DNA from 2 places in the Bacillus sp. TL12 genome. Region 2 is predicted to be linked to the other one. Evidence: a T-box and tRNA genes for the amino acid it is inferred to sense, from the RefSeq annotation. Region 2 holds a T-box; the other holds one or more tRNA genes.

Region 1 (8,810 bases), on a different contig from region 2:
ATTCCTGCTAGTAGTTCTAAAATGGGCTTTAACACTTTTCTAACAAAGTGTGAAGCATATTCATTTAAAAATATGGCACATCCTATTCCAATTGGAATTGCCACTATCATAGCAATTGTTGTTACAAGTACGGTCCCACATATGAGAGGAAGTATTCCAAACTTCGGCTCTTCAAAAAATGGTAGCCATTCTTTTTCAGTGAAAAAAGAATATATTGATATTTCATGAAAAAACATAATCGTTTCATTCGCTAACGTAACAATAATTCCGATTGTTGTTATAATCGATACGCTAGCAATTGCCTTTAATAGTAACGGAACCATTCGATTGATTCGCTGCGTTTTTTTTCTTTTGATTGTATTTCTTTCAATCAAATGTTGCACAGAAAATGTAATTTGACTTTTGTCATTTCGAGCCAAAGATGAAAACCCCTTTCCACCCTGACATTATCTTTTTATTTCTGTTAACATTCGCAGCTGTTCATTATATTTTTGTGGGGGTAACTTAACATATCCGACTTCTTCAGCAAGTCTGCCCGCATGTTGCATCATAAATGTCACATACTCTGCCACACTGCTTTTATTTCGAATAGAATCATGATTTACATAAGCAAATAATGATCTTGACAATGGCTTATAGGCACCTGATTGAATGGTTTCTTTCGTTGGTCGTACACCATTTACTTTTATGGCCTTTACCTTATCCTGATTTGCCATATAATACGCATATCCCACAAATGCAATTGCATTTTTATCATTCATTACCCCTTGCACAATGACTTGATCGTCCTCAGATAAAGAAACTGTTTTTGCAAGACGATTGTTTTGCAAGATAGCACTTTGAAAATAATCATATGTGCCAGAATCCACACCCGGCGCATAAAATTGTACTTTTTCGCGTGGCCACCCTGGATGAATATGTGACCATCTTTTCGTTTTTCCATTTTCACTCCATAATAGACGTAATTCCTCTGTCGTCATATTATCTGCCCATGTATTTTGACGATTCACAATGATTGTGAGACCATCATAAGCAATTTCAAATGGTGTAAACTGGATGGAGTTTTTTCTCATAAAGTCTTCTTCTACTTGTTTCACCTTTCGTGAAGCATTATTAATGTCTACTTCACCTTTTCCAAAACGGTGAAATCCTCCCCCTGTCCCAGATATACTAATAGAAATTTTTACACGCGGATCTTTTTTTGTGTACTCTTCCGCTATCGCTTCCATAATGGGAAAGACGGTTGAGGATCCATCAACTCTCACTTCCCTCACATCATTAGCAGCAGATGTAGTAGACGCATACGAAAACGCAAGGCATATCGATATTGCGAAAATCTTGATACATTTCCTTGTCCACTTCACGTGTAGTTCCTCCTAGAAGTATCCCGAAGTAACAGGATTACAGATATAAGAATACTGCCGAACTATTAATCCGGTTTTAATAATTTGTAAAAGTTTTGTAAAGTTCAACTTAACATGAAGGAATACGATGCTCTTTTCTCATTTTCACTTCTCTTCTCAAAAGTAAATATATGACCGGTCAGACTATGAGAGTGTTCATTTTTTCAGCATTTCATTTTTCGCATATGATACGCTTGTCCACAATTACTATACTCTATGCATAAAATACAAAAAAAGCACACTATCTTTTGAGATAGTGTGCCAAATTTACATATTTTTTATTCTTCTTTTTTACCTTTTTCGTCCTTAGGTGCTTCCCCTGTAATTTCTTGTTTCTTCAGTTCAAAGTAAGCATCCGTAATGGCACGACCGATATCTCCGTTAACTCCAGACTTATCGTTGTGTACCCATGGAACAACAACAGAGAATGCAACTTCAGGGTTATCAAGCGGTGCATAACCTACTAATGTTAAGTTATAAGTTGGTACAGGCTCGCCTTTTGCATTTCTTCCGATGTCTTTATTACCGCCATAAAATGTTTGCGCTGTCCCTGTCTTTCCAGCAGCTTTATATGGTGCGTTACTAAAGTATTTTGCTCCTGTACCACCTGACTCATTAAATACTTGTCTAAATCCTTCTTGAACACGTTTGATTTGATCTTCAGGCATATCAACACGATTTAACACTTTCGGTTCCATCGATTGAATCACTTTTCCAACTTCATCTGGTTTAGATGTCGGTTGACGAATTTCTTTTACAATTTGTGGTTGCATACGATAGCCACCATTTGCAATTGTTGAAACATATTGTGCAAGTTGAAGCGGTGTATACGTATCATATTGTCCAATCGATAAGTCTAATAAGAAACCTGGTTGGGATCCTAATCCCCTCTGACCGGATATTTCATTTGGTAAATCAATTCCTGTTTTCACTCCAAGTCCAAACTGTCCAAAATAATAACGCATCTCATCGAATGCTTTTTTCTTAATATCTAATGTACCACCTCGAACATATGGTACTCCAGCAATATTCATAGCTGTTTTAAACATGTATACGTTAGAAGACATTTTTAAGGCAGTGAGGTCATTAATATAACCCATCGTTTTCCAAGAAGCTTTTACTGGTGTACCTTTCAATTTAATCGGCTCATCCAATAATGTTGTCCCAGGCTGAATTGCGCCTGTTTGATATCCCGTTAGTATCGTAGCACCTTTCACGGTTGAACCCATCGGATATGCACTTGTCATCGTTCCTAGTGCGTAGTCTTTTATCTCTTTCGTTCCATTTTCCTCTACGATTTGTTTCCCAGCCATAGATAAAACTTCACCATTTTTCGGATTCATCATCACAACAAATGCTCTATCTAAAAGTGGCTCTGATCCTGCATATTGTTTTAAACTCTTTGTAAGAATTTCTTCTACACGTTTTTGCAGTTCCATATCAATTGTTAAATTCAGGTCGTTGCCTCGTTGCCCTTTGGATACATTTATCGTTTCTAAAATATTTCCGTCTTTATCTGTAATATTTCTCACTTCTGCTTTTGTACCGTGAAGTGTATCCTCATATTGCTGTTCAATATAACTTTTACCAACGCGGTCGTTACGATTATAATCTCGAACAAGGAAATAATCTAATCGTTCCCTTGGTAACCCTTCATCTGAGCTTGTCACACCACCAAGTACACTGCGGAACATATCATCATAAGTGTATTTACGATCCCAATCAACTGTCGTATCGATACCTGGTAACAACGCTAAGTTTTCACTAATGATTGCATATTCTTCTGGTGTTACATCTTTTTTTATGATTTGCGGCGTCATTGCATATCCGCCGTCCATCTTACTCTTAATTGCAAGTATTTCTAAATCTTCCGCTGTTAATTGATTGATTTCCGCCTCTGTCACACGATTACGCTGACGCTCTGCAATTTCTTTATCATCAATTTTCTTTGCTTTAAATTCTGCTTGGTCTTTCTTTGTAATCTTTTCTTTCGCTTCCTCTTCATGTAACGAAAGCCAATAATCTTTTTTATCACGTTCTGTTAATTTATCTGGCGATACTTCAATTAGCTTTGCCAATTTTTTCGCCGTCTCTAAACGTTCTTCTGAAGTTGAACCCTTCATTCTTGTAAACGTAATTGTACGAACCGGGTTATTATCCACAACAGCTCGACCATATCTGTCAAAAATTTTCCCGCGTGGAACCGGATTGCTTACTGTTGAGTTTTCCTTTTTTTCAACCTCATTTTTATAATCTTCACCATGTACAATTTGTACCATTCCAAGCTTCACAATGATTGCTGAAAACATTAAAAACACACAAAAAAACAACACGTTAAGCCGGAACGGAACGTGGGTCTTCTTTTTTTTCTTCTTTTTACTCATACGAACCCCCTCTACCAACAGCTATGTAATAGGAAAGGGACACCTAGTTACAGGTGTCCTCACTGCTGTTTTACATGTCTTTTTATTCTAGCATAAAACCCGGAAGAAGTTAACCTTCTCGTTCGGTATGATTTTGTGTTGTTTCAGGTGCTGGAATCCTTGTTTTATTTGGATTCCCTTCTCCATATTTGACATTTCTAACAGCAAAATAAATAAGTAAATGTCCAGCTCCAAGAATACATAATAAAACAGGTAAGCTTTTTTCTGGTGGAAAAAATGATACTGCACATAAGAAACTTAAAACAGAACATATTCTCCCGCTGTTCAGCCATAGCTCTCGTACAACAATATACTCAACACGCCACTCTCTGGCTTGCTTTGCTCTTCCAATTACATCATATGTCATAGAACCATATGGAACGAGTAAAATTGGGTAAGCAATAGCGATACATGCTGCATAAATGAGTAATTTTACATATGTAACGTGAAAAATAACTAAAAATACGACGACATACAAAATAATCCCACCAAGTAAAATCGCTTTTTTTCTCCATTCCTTTCTTAATATACGCGCAACCAAATAGTAGCATATAAAAGATACAGCTGAATTGACTAAACTATATTTCCCTAGCCCAAATTCACTTCCTGATGCTAAATAGACGTATACAGAAATAACAAAAACAAACGTTCCTTCTCTCAATCCTTGAAAAAAATGTGCGCGTGTAATCCTTCCCCAGTTTTTATCGATCTTACGTTCTTTCAAAACTTGAACAATTTCATAGCGTCCTTCACATTCTCTTTTCGATAAAAAGAAACTTATGACAACAGCAATTGCAAATAAAGTTAATGAAAGAAAAAAGATAATCGTATACCCAGTCCACTTCTCCATACGCGAAATCGTATACCCAGCTGCTATTGGCCCAATCATTCCAGAGAAAGATGTTAACAAACCGAGAAAACCGTTAAAAAAGTCACGTGTTTCAGGCTCTGTAATTTCAAACGTCAACAAATTAAATGCCAGCCAATAAAAACCATATCCAATTCCTAGAAGACCACCAAGTAATAGAATATAATGTGAAGCACGTGTTCCTGCGAGTAAAACAACAACAAAAAAAGTCGCTAATGTTCCTACACCAATTCGCAGTAAAATAGCACGATCTATCCGCTTTGCCAATTTCCCTGCAAAAAGAAATGTTAATGGCTGCAATACAACGCTTGCTAAATTATACACTCCAAGGTTCACATAATTTTGTGTTTGTTTCCATAAATAAATGTTAACAAACGTGTTGGATAAAGAAATCGCGAGCGTATATAATCCCCCCATAACAAGTAACAATACTAAATCACGATTCACCTCGACATCGCCAATTACATGTTTCCACTTCATACATAACTCTCCTTTACTTCATGTTCTAGTCTTCCAAAGACCGACGCAATTATGTAAAAGAAAGCATACAAAAAAGCTAGGAGAATATTCCCCTAGCTTCTTCAATATCGACTTAAATAAAACGGAATAAGCGATATTACTTAGCTTCTTGGTAACGTTTTTCAGCCGCGTTCCAGTCTACAACGTTCCAGAATGCACCGATGTAGTCAGGACGACGGTTTTGGTAATGCAAGTAGTACGCATGTTCCCAAACGTCTAAACCGATAACTGGAGTTTTACCTTCTGTTAAAGGAGAATCCTGGTTTGGAGTGCTTGTTACTTCTAGCTCACCATTGTTTACTACTAACCAAGCCCAACCAGAACCGAAGCGAGTTGCACCAGCTTTTGCGAACTCTTCTTTGAATGCATCAAAGCTACCGAATTTCGCTTCAATTGCAGCTGCAAGTTCACCTACTGGTTGTCCACCACCATTTGGAGATAGAATTGTCCAGAAGAAAGTGTGGTTCACATGTCCGCCACCATTGTTACGTACTGCAGTACGAATTGCTTCTGGTACTTCATTTAAGTTTGCAACTAATTCTTCAACACTTTTGTCAGCTAGTTCTGCATGACCTTCTAACGCAGCATTTAAGTTTGTTACGTAAGTGTTGTGGTGTTTTGTATGATGGATGTTCATTGTTTCTTTATCAAAATGAGGTTCTAAAGCATCATACGCATAAGGTAAATTTGGTAATTCATGTTTTGCCATTGTTACATTCCTCCCATTTTATGTATTGCCAAAATAATTTAGCATACAACTTCATTTTACCCTAATTGCCATAGGGTGAAAACAAATTAAATCACATTGTCTTGCTATCACTAACGTAGCAAAATTCCCATTTCTTTTCAAACAAAATGCTCATATATTTCGTAAAAAAAAGCTCCCTTCTACAAGGAAGCTTTTCGTCTACATGATAAACATATGAAATGGATATGGACCCTGTAGGACTCGAACCTACGACCGGACGGTTATGAGCCGTCTGCTCTAACCAGCTGAGCTAAGGGTCCAAAATTATGTATATAGCGGTGATTAAAATTCAGATTCACCACCAAATCTCCAAAGAACATTCATAAAAGCTGAAAACTGTAAGATATATCAATTAAGAAATGTAAGATAAATTTACCATATAAAAAAGAAAAGTGTCAATTATATTTTTACCTTTCTGCTACGCAGAACAAAAAATAGCCTACACTCATTTCCTCCCTTTGTTTTCATTTCGCACAGGGCAGGAAAAAGATTTAATCGCTTCAGACGGATGCTCTCCCCACCTAAATTTATAAGTAATAAATCCTCTATACAGTCCAACTACCAGAACATTAACCTTATTTCATACGATATAGCTTGTGATTCACTAGATGCGTACGTTACAATGACTTTATGCATCAATCTATCATACATATAGCAAAGGAAGTGAATAGATGTCCATCTTTACACAACTAATAAAAAGTTTATATTCGCCAAAGGATATGGCCCTTTTTCGTTTTCAAAAAATGGGAAAAACAATTCTATACGTCATGTTATTGTGTTTCATCGCAACGATCCCTAAAACTTTCATATTCGGAAACTTCGTACAAGATGTTGTTTCTTCTGTACATCAATCCATTGAAAAAGATCTCCCCGATTTTAAAATTGAGAATGGTGAACTTCACGCTGACGTCAAAGAACCTATTATAAAAGAAGATGGAAATTTTGTTTTTGTATTTGATCCTAATGCAACAGATACGAATGCGTATGCAAATAAACAAGGTGTATTCGTTTTAAAAGATAAAGTTGTATCTATGAATAACAATCAAACACAAAGTCAATCTTACAGCGACTTCGGTAATGGGACATTTGAGAAAAAGGATATCCAAGGCATTGTATCAGCCATTGATAATGTCTATCCATTTCTCATGTTTGGTGTTGGAATAGCCATCTACCTGTTCCAATTATTCATTTCGTTCTTAGGCACAACTATTTTAGCCTTTATCGGTTCAGCAATGGTTGGTCAGCGAAAAGTATCTTACAAACAAGTTTGGACATTAACAGCTTACAGCTATACGATTCCAACTATTTTCTTTATGATTATGAATGCATTAAACATAAATGTGCCAGGAACATTCTATCTGTACACTGCCATCATTTTAATCGTGCTGTATTTAACAATTAAAGAAATACCAAAACCTAAAGAAAAACACGAACTATAAAAAATGCCATTTTGGCATTTTTTTTTTGGACAAGCATATATTTCCTAACAAAGGAGTGAGGAATATGAAGAGACTTGGTGCACTCTTACTTGTGCTTGTTCTCGGTTACGTGTTTTATTACGATATTAAAATTGGTACTTTACCAATGTTAAGTTCATACAAAAAAACAACAGCTGCCCAAACTGTAAAAAAAGAAAATGTTGATACAAAAGCAAAAAAAGAAACAGATGTACAGTATAAAGCAATTGAAGTAAAAACAGGAGATACCGTTTTATCGATTACAGAAGCGATTAATAAGAAAAAAATTCCTTCTATTGAAAAGGTCATCGGTGATTTTAAACAGTTAAATAAAGATACGTCTGCAACAAAAATACAGATCGGAAAATCTTACAAATTTCCGTTATATCAATGAGCAATCACTTAATCCTTGTCAATTACATAAAGGCGCTGATACAATAGTAAAAGTGAAACCGAGCATATAGGTTTCTATTGCTTCATATCACATATACTATATTTGATATGAAACACAAAATAAGAAACTTCTTTTATAAGGAGAGCGATCTATTCGTGAATGAAATGACTCATCGTACAAAAACACGTCCTGTTAAAGTCGGTAATTTAACAATTGGCGGTAATAATGAATTAATTATACAAAGTATGACAACTACAAAAACACATGATGTGGAAGCAACTGTTGCTGAAATCAAACGTTTAGAAGAAGCGGGTTGTCAAATCGTCCGCGTTGCTGTTCCAGACGAACGTGCAGCAAACGCAATTGCTGATATTAAAAAACAAATTAACATCCCACTTGTTGCTGATATTCACTTCGATTATCGCCTTGCATTAAAAGCAATTGAAGGTGGCATTGATAAAGTACGTATCAACCCAGGCAACATCGGGCGTCGTCATAAAGTAGAAGCTGTTGTAAACGCTGCGAAAGAACGCGGTATTCCAATTCGTATTGGTGTAAATGCTGGTTCATTAGAACGTCATATTTTAGAAAAGTATGGATACCCTACTGCAGATGGTATGGTTGAAAGTGCTCTTCATCATATTAAAATTTTAGAGGACTTAGATTTCCATGATATTATCGTATCAATGAAAGCCTCTGATGTTAATTTAGCAATTGAAGCATATGAAAAAGCAGCTCGTGCTTTTAATTATCCACTGCACTTAGGTATCACAGAATCCGGAACACTATTCGCCGGAACAGTAAAAAGTGCTGCCGGTCTTGGTGCTATTTTAAGTAAAGGTATCGGAAATACACTTCGTATTTCATTAAGTGCTGATCCAGTTGAGGAAGTAAAAGTGGCTCGTGAATTGTTAAAATCATTCGGTCTTGCATCGAACGCTGCAACACTTATTTCTTGTCCAACATGCGGTCGTATTGAAATTGACCTTATCAGTATT
Region 2 (8,810 bases):
CAGGAATATATGGCCATACTTCATCCGCTGTATGAGGTAAGATTGGTGTTACAAGCTTTGTTAATGCAACAAGAACATCATAAAGTACTGTCTGAATCGCACGGCGGTCCGAATGATTCGCAGCCTCAATATATAAAATGTCTTTTGCAAAGTCTAAATAGAATGAACTTAAATCAATTGTACAGAAGTTATGAATTGCATGATATACTGCCGCAAAATCATATGTTTCATATGCTTCTTTTACTTTTGTAATTAAGTCATTTAATTTCACTAACATGTAGCGATCTACTTCACGTAGTTCAGCTTTTGCTACTGCATCTTGACTTGGATTAAAGTCAGCTAAGTTTCCTAATAAGAAACGGAATGTGTTACGGATTTTACGATATACTTCTGCAACTTGTTTTAAAATGTCATCTGAAATACGCACATCAGATTGGTAATCAACAGAAGATACCCATAAGCGTAAAATATCTCCGCCTAATTGATCCATAATTTTCTTCGGTACAACAATATTCCCGATAGATTTACTCATTTTACGACCTTCACCGTCTAGTACGAACCCATGACTTAGAACACCTTTATATGGCGCTTTACCAGTTACTGCAACTGCTGTTGATAAAGAAGAGTTAAACCAACCACGATATTGATCAGATCCTTCTAAGTATAAATCAGCAGGACGTTGCAAGTCCTCACGCTCTTCTAATACAGCTTGGTGAGAAGAACCTGAATCAAACCATACATCCATAATGTCTGTTTCTTTACGGAATTCACCATTTGGACTAGATGGATGTAAAAATCCTTCTGGTAATAAATCTTTTGCTTCACGTTCAAACCATACGTTAGAACCGTTCGCACGGAATAGATCCGCTACATGATTAATTGTTTCATCTGTAATAATTGGATCGCCATTTTCTGCATAGAAGACAGGAATTGGTACACCCCAAGCACGTTGACGAGAAATACACCAGTCACCACGGTCACGAACCATATTATGAAGACGTGTTTCACCCCATGCTGGTACCCATTTCGTTTCTTCAACAGCTTGCAATAACTCCTTACGGAATGCTTCAATAGATGCAAACCACTGCGCTGTCGCACGGAAGATAATTGGTTTTTTCGTTCTCCAGTCATGTGGATAAGAATGCGTAATAAATGTTAATTTTAATAACGCACCAACCTCTTCTAATTTTTCTGTAATAGGTTTATTCGCTTTATCATAGAATAAGCCTTCAAATCCAGGTGCTTCACTTGTTAGTACACCTTTATCATCAACTGGGCAAAGAACTTCTAAGCCGTATTGTTTACCAACAAGGAAGTCATCTTCCCCGTGTCCAGGTGCTGTATGTACACAGCCCGTACCAGCGTCCGTTGTAACGTGCTCACCAAGCATCACTAACGAATCACGGTCATAGAATGGATGCTTCGCAACTGTATATTCAAGTTCGCTACCTTTAACTGTTTTCACAACTTCCGCATTTTCCCATTCAAGCGTTTTTGAAACTGTGTCAAATAGCTCAGAAGCAATGATATATTTTTCATCATTTACTTTCACAATGCTATATTCAAGCTCTGGATGAACAGAAATACCTAAGTTTGCTGGCAGAGTCCAAGGCGTTGTTGTCCAAATGATAAATTTCTCATCACCTTCTAATACGTTTTTCCCGTCTTTTACTGGGAATGCTACGTAAATAGATGCTGATTTTTTATCTTTATATTCAATTTCAGCTTCCGCTAAAGCAGATTCACTTGTTGGAGACCAATAAACAGGCTTTTGCCCTTTATAGATGTAACCTTTTTTCGCCATGTCACCAAACACTTTAATTTGTTGTGCTTCATATGCTGGCTCTAAAGTGATATATGGATTATCCCAATCTGCACGTACACCTAAACGTTTAAACTGCTCACGTTGACGATCTACTTGTTCGTATGCATACTCTGCACATAATTTACGGAATTCTGCAACCGTCATCTCTTTACGCTTTACGCCTTTATTTGTTAAAGCTTGTTCAATCGGCAACCCGTGTGTATCCCATCCTGGTACATATGGTGCGCAATATCCAGTCATCGATTTGTAACGAACAATAAAATCTTTTAATACTTTATTTAAAGCATGTCCCATATGAATGTCACCATTCGCATATGGAGGACCATCATGCAGTACAAATAAAGGACGACCTTTTGTATGTTCTTGTACTTTTTCATAAATGTTCATCTCAGCCCATTTTTCTTGCATTGCTGGCTCACGTTTTGGTAAATTCCCACGCATTGGGAATTCTGTTTTCGGCATTAGTAATGTATTTTTGTACTCCATGCTCAATTCCTCCTCGAATCTATAAAAGAAAAAGACCTTTTTTTCTAAATAAATAGAATAAAAAAGAGACCTTCTCATCCCCCAAAAAGGGACGAGAAGGTCTCCCGCGGTACCACCCTAGTAGACCATGCGTGTATGCAATGATCCTCTTTATATTCTTAACGCGAATATACGCCTACGCTTACTTTTTGTTCAGCGCGGAACTCCAGGGTGATATTCCCATTTATCTCCTTATCCTGAGCTTACACCATCCTCAGTTCGCTATATAAGGTATGAAAAAGGTACTTATCCCTATCTTCGTTTTTCTTAATAAATATGTTGTTTAAAATTATATGTAATAATGAGAAAAACGTCAAGCTTACACTGTTTCTTCTTTCTTTAACAGCTCGTCCACTTCTTCTTCTAACTCAATTAATTTATCCCAATCATCATTGTTTAGCATTTCAAGCTGTGCTTCTAATAGCATACGGAAACGAGTGCGGAATACTTTCGCCTGCTTCTTTAATTCTTCAATATCAAATGCAACTTTTCTTGATTTTACTAAAGCTTCATTAATGATACGATCCGCATTCTTCTCTGCTTCTCGTACAATTAATTTTGCTTCTTTTTGTGCATTACGCTTTACTTCTTCCGCCGCTTCTTGTGCAACAACGATAGATTTATTTAGCGTATCTTCAATGTTAGAGAAATGATCTAACTTTCCTTCTAATTGCGCAACTTTTTCTTCTAATGCTTTCTTCTCACGAATGACTAATTCATAATCTTTGATGATTTGATCAAGAAACTCATTTACTTGATCCTCATCATAGCCACGGAATCCGCGACCAAATTCTTTGTTATGAATATCTAATGGTGTTAACGGCACAAACGCCACCTCCAAGTAGTTATCTAAATTTTCCTCTTTTAATTATATCTTTTCTTCGACAAAATAAGAGATTTTCCTTCTAAAAAACCAATCATTTTAGTATACCATACAAAACTCTCCATTTATCACGTTTCGTTTTTCCTTCTACAGAAAATAATTTACTTCGGCCATATCCCTTAACTGAAAAAACATCTCCAGGAAAGCACTCATATGCCGTTTGTTCTGTTATTTTCCAATTCACCTTCACAAGGCCATTTTTTATGAGTGGTTGTACCTTTTGACGTGATATATGAAGCATTTCAGCTAGCACAACATCTAAACGAAGTGATGAAACAGTCCCAGACTGCTCTTTCCATTCTTCTTGTAACCGCAATATTTTCTCTGCTTGCACAGAGGAAAGTGAGACCTTCATTTTACCTATGGATTGTAAATTCATTTCAATGTATGAAGCAACTTCTTTTGCAACTACAATTTGGGCACGATTTTCTTGAAGCAAAATATCACCGCATTTTTCTCTTGTTAAACCAAGAGACATAAATGAACCTAATATTTGCCGATGTTCAAGCGTATAAAATTTGGAAGGATAGTCAATTTCTAATACTTCAATTTGAAACTCTTCTTCATTTAAATCGAGATAATTCGGATAAATAAGAGCTCTTTTTCTTTCTGCTTTTGGCGCTACACCATAAAACTTCAAAGTAGCGTCTCCTTGATTCCCCATAATCGTCGAAACAATCTGCTGCTGACGCGGATCAAGAAAATCCGTTAATTTCACTTGATGATACTCTTCAGCCATCTGTTTCCATTCTAACGCTTTGTCAACAAAGACAGCTTCTTCAGGTCTAAAATGCTCATAGATGTTCATTCATTTAACCTCTTATTACAGGAAATAATTAAACAAACTTACTAAACCACTACTAGCCAATCTCAACGCAATAATTGCAACAATTGGAGAAATATCAATCATTCCGAAAGGTGGGATAAATCTCCGAAATGGTTCTAAATATGGTTCACAAATACGCGATAGAAAATCCCCAAATGTTGATTCTCTTGCTCCTGGAAACCATGATAGAAGAATATAGATAATAAGCGCCCAGGAATAAATCTGGATGATCCAAAGCAACGCTTGTAAAATAATTGTCATGGCTTATTACCACCTCTTTATATTTGTCTCTTCCTCTTCACCGAACAACTCAGAAATGGCCCCAACAATATCCACAGTCTCAGGTGTACAAATAAATGTTTTCGGTCCTAGTTTTTGAATATCCCCGCCTATAGCGTATACAGTACCACTTAAAAAGTCAACGATACGCACAGCCTGATCTGTTGACATTCTTTGCAAATTAATGACAACCGCTCTTCTTCCCTTTAAATGATCCGCAATCCCTTGTGCTTCCGAATATGTACGCGGCTCTAATAAAACAACTTTAGAAGACTGTTTTGCTGTTTCAATACTTACAATGTTTTGTTTCGGCTGTGCTTTCGTAAGTGGAATATCCTGCTGCTCTGGGGGATCTTGTTGTTTTTTCATTTCAGCTTGCTCCTTTTCCTTTTCGTAAGCTTCTCGCTCTTCTGGTGTGTCAAAAAAGAAGTATTTTACTTTTGACCAACTCATAATAACATTCTCCTTTCTTTTACGCTTTTCCTACTAAAATCGTTCCCAAACGAATATATGTAGCGCCTTCTTCAATTGCAATCGAATAATCATTTGACATTCCCATCGATAACTCTTTACACGGGGCATATGATAACCCTAGTTCTTGCACTTGTTTTTGCAAGCCACGCAATGTCTTAAAACAATGACGAATCTCTGCTTCTTCCCCAGTAAATGGTGCCATTGTCATTAATCCAACAACTTCAATTTTATCAAATTCTTGCAGAGCACGAATAAACGCAATTGTTTCTTCAACTGCTATCCCTTGCTTTGATTCTTCAGACGACGTTTTTACTTGTACAAAACATCGAACCTGCTTTGTAGCACGTTTTTGAATTTCTTTTGCAAGTGAAACGCGATCTAATGAATGCAAATAATCAATCTCATTAATAATTTCTTTTACTTTTCTTGTTTGTAATGAACCAATGAAATGCCAATTTACTTTTGAACCGAAATGCTCATACTTCTGTAAAAGCCCTTCATTACGATTCTCGCCTAAATCAGTAAGTCCAGCTTCTATTACTTCATTTATTTTTTCAATTCCTACTGTTTTTGTTACTGCAACGATCTTAATTTCTTCTGCTAAACGTTCTGCTCGTTTACACGCTTTTTTGATTTCCACATTTACAAATGCTAAATTTTCTTGCACTACCACTTGTTTTCAATCCTCCTTAAAGCCTATGAAACTCAACATTCTTCCTGTTTTCCCTCGATCACGGCGATGCGAGAAAAACAATTGTTCTTCACAGCTTGTACAAAGAGACGACACCACAATATGCTCGTTTTTTATGCCAGCTTGTAAGCATAGTATACGATTGACTTCCTTTAAATCAATTGCATATTGTCCGTCTGAAATCACTTTATATGGAACAGGTCCGTTTATCGCTTGTTTTGCTGCTGATAATACACGATCATCAACTACATAACAGCAAGACCCAATGGCTGGTCCAATTGCAACATAAATCTCATGAGCTGATATCCCTTCTGCACTCCACTTTTGAATCATTTCTTTTGCAATTTCTTTTACAGTTCCTTTCCATCCAGCATGGGCAAGTCCTATCATACCATGTGATGGCGCATAGAAATAGAGTGGAACACAATCGGCATAGCAAGATGTTAAACATACATCTCTATCAGTCGTATAAATGCCATCTGTATTTGGAATACCATCTTCATATAAGTAGATTCCTCGCCCTTTTTCCCCTTGACCTACCTTTTCAACGTGATGATCATGAACTTGCTCTGAACAAATCCAATTTTCTAATGGTTTTTGTAACTTGTCCGCTAAAATACGTCTATTTTCATGAACATTTTCCATCGTATCATTCACATGTAATCCTAAATTCATTGCCTGGAAGGAGCCTGTACTTACTCCACCATCTTTTGTCGTAAATCCTGCAGTAATGTTGCCAAGTTCTTTCCACGCTTGTAAATATAATATACCGTCCTCATATATAAATGGTTCTCTCATAAAGCGGCTCCTTTTAATAAAATAACATAAAAAAGCATGGTACTTCCTGTCTATTTTACCATACTTTTATTTTTCCATAATGACAACATAAAAAAAAGAGGAATTTGTAATATTCTTTAAGAAATTGTCGGTGTTTGTATTGATTCTGTTACAGAATTGACATGATCAGCCCTTACTAATATTACATCCTCTCCAATTTTTACAATTTGTTTCCACGGAATAACAAACTCCGCCTCTTTTCCAAATATACCTAGCATTCGTGCTTGTTTTGAAATAATAACAGCTTGAATCTTCCCAGTGTTCATATCAATATCTATATCGCTAATGTTTCCAAGCTTTTTTCCATCAGAAACATTTACAACATCCTTAATTTGAAACTCTGAAATCCGCATCATAGCCATTCTCCCCTTCTATGTCACTATTTGTAGTTGATAAGTTTTCTTCTGCAATTTTCCTTTATTGTCATTATATGAACACGCGATCTTTCCTATGAACAGAATATCGAGGCGCGCAACATAAAAAGGTCCCATCGTAAATGATGAGACCTTATCCTTGAATTGTTTTATTCATTTGTTTAATTGCTGATTTTTCAAGACGTGATACTTGTGCTTGAGAAATTCCAATTTCTTCGGCAACTTCCATTTGTGTTTTCCCTTGAAAAAAACGTTTTCGAATAATCATTTTTTCACGATCATTTAATCGTTTCATCCCTTCTTTCAATGCCAATTCTTCGACCCATTGCTCGTCCCTTTGTTTATCATCACTTAGTTGATCCATTACAAATATAGGGTCGCCCCCATCATTATAGATTGGTTCAAATAATGATACTGGATCTTGAATGGCATCAAGTGCAAAAACAATCTCTTCATGTGTTACTTCAAGCACTTTTGCAATATCCATTGCCGTTGGCTCTTTTGAATTTTCAGCAATTAACTTTTCTCTTACCTGTAATGCTTTATACGCGATATCTCGCAGTGAACGAGAGACGCGAATTGGATTGTTATCACGCAAATATCTACGGATTTCCCCAATAATCATTGGCACAGCATATGTTGAAAATTTAACATTTTGGCTTAAGTCAAAGTTATCAATGGATTTCATAAGTCCAATGCAGCCGACTTGAAATAAATCATCAACAAATTCTCCTCTGTTGTTAAATCGCTGAATGACGCTCAGTACAAGACGTAAGTTTCCATTTACTAATTTCTCTCTTGCGCTTATCTCTCCACTTTGCATTTCTCGGAATAATTTACGCATCTCTTCATTTTTTAGTACTGGAAGTTTAGCTGTATCAACACCGCAAATTTCTACTTTGTTTCTCGTCAAAGTGTTCCCTCCTATCGGGAGTTGCTGTACAGTGTAAAGTATCTCCTTTGGAGGGAATTTTATGCATACCGTTTTCCTAGTACTTTCAAATAAAAAATACAATAAAACCAATCGGAATACCGATTGGTTTTATGTAATATCCTTAATCACACAAGCTTTACAAGCATCACTTTATACCATTTTATTAAATTCTTTTCGAAGCCTTTTTATAATTCTTTTTTCAAGTCGAGAAATATAAGATTGTGAAATTCCCAGCATATCTGCCACGTCTTTTTGTGTTTTTTCTTCTCCTCCCGCAAGCCCAAAGCGGAGTTCCATAATTTGTTTTTCACGATCATTTAATTGGTGTAATGCTTTCATAAGAAGATGTCGGTCTACAGTAGCCTCTAAGTCTTTTGTAATAATATCATCATCCGTACCAAGAACATCTGATAGTAACAATTCATTCCCATCCCAATCAATATTTAATGGTTCATCAAATGACACTTCTGAGCGATTTTTATTATTTCGACGTAAATGCATTAAAATTTCATTTTCTATACAACGTGATGCATAAGTTGCTAGTTTTATTTTCTTTTCAGGATTAAATGTATTCACAGCTTTAATAAGACCAATTGTTCCAATACTAATTAAATCCTCAATATTAATTCCTGTATTTTCAAATTTACGGGCTATATACACAACAAGCCGTAAGTTACGTTCAATGAGTAATGACCGTGCCGCTTGATCACCTTTTGGCAATTTATTAAGGAGTACTTCTTCTTCCTCTTTTGTTAAAGGCGGCGGCAATGCCTCACTTCCACCGATGTAGTAAATTTCATCGGTCTTAATTCCGAGTTTCAACAATACTTTATACCAAAGATATATGAAATAAAATTTTATTTTCGCCATATTCTCCCACCTTTCATAATTAAGCGATTGTCACTTTTGGTGATATCAACATTTTCGGATGTATAATACATTGATACTCTCCATTTGTAGACAATTGCTGCGTATTTAAACCAATTAATACTTTGTTTACGATCATATCGCTACCTTCATGATGAATTTGAACAACATCCGGTTTAATTGCCCATAAAAACTGATGATCCACTCCTACAGCCCGGAAAGGAATTAAACGTAGTCTTGTTGCCCAACCTGAATCATTTTCTGGTATTTGCGGAATCTCTGTTTTGGAATAAAT

Evidence for each region. A T-box is a leader RNA that pairs with one kind of tRNA and senses whether it is charged. The one in region 2 lies ahead of ileS2 (isoleucine--tRNA ligase), so its partner is inferred to be a tRNA-Ile.
Region 1: it encodes a tRNA-Ile, which carries the amino acid that the T-box ahead of ileS2 (isoleucine--tRNA ligase) is inferred to sense. The anticodon was not compared.

What each region holds. Positions count from the first base shown of each region.
Region 1 is NZ_JAJJBY010000001.1:143,406-152,215, forward strand. Features, by position in the region: gene pstC (phosphate ABC transporter permease subunit PstC) at 1-419, opposite strand, end outside; gene LOK41_RS00840 (PstS family phosphate ABC transporter substrate-binding protein) at 447-1,364, opposite strand; gene LOK41_RS00845 (peptidoglycan D,D-transpeptidase FtsI family protein) at 1,682-3,787, opposite strand; gene LOK41_RS00850 (MFS transporter) at 3,897-5,174, opposite strand; gene sodA (superoxide dismutase [Mn]) at 5,311-5,922, opposite strand; tRNA gene LOK41_RS00860 (tRNA-Ile) at 6,148-6,221, opposite strand; gene LOK41_RS00865 (DUF1189 domain-containing protein) at 6,633-7,400, shown strand; gene LOK41_RS00870 (hypothetical protein) at 7,465-7,812, shown strand; gene ispG (flavodoxin-dependent (E)-4-hydroxy-3-methylbut-2-enyl-diphosphate synthase) at 7,977-8,810, shown strand, end outside.
Region 2 is NZ_JAJJBY010000005.1:117,031-125,840, reverse strand. Features, by position in the region: gene ileS2 (isoleucine--tRNA ligase) at 1-2,311, opposite strand, end outside; T-box leader at 2,396-2,618, opposite strand; gene divIVA (septum site-determining protein DivIVA) at 2,670-3,176, opposite strand; gene LOK41_RS06925 (YlmH family RNA-binding protein) at 3,268-4,041, opposite strand; gene LOK41_RS06920 (YggT family protein) at 4,057-4,320, opposite strand; gene LOK41_RS06915 (cell division protein SepF) at 4,327-4,791, opposite strand; gene LOK41_RS06910 (YggS family pyridoxal phosphate-dependent enzyme) at 4,811-5,485, opposite strand; gene pgeF (peptidoglycan editing factor PgeF) at 5,492-6,301, opposite strand; gene LOK41_RS06900 (YlmC/YmxH family sporulation protein) at 6,418-6,696, opposite strand; gene sigG (RNA polymerase sporulation sigma factor SigG) at 6,848-7,627, opposite strand; gene sigE (RNA polymerase sporulation sigma factor SigE) at 7,799-8,518, opposite strand; gene spoIIGA (sigma-E processing peptidase SpoIIGA) at 8,538-8,810, opposite strand, start outside.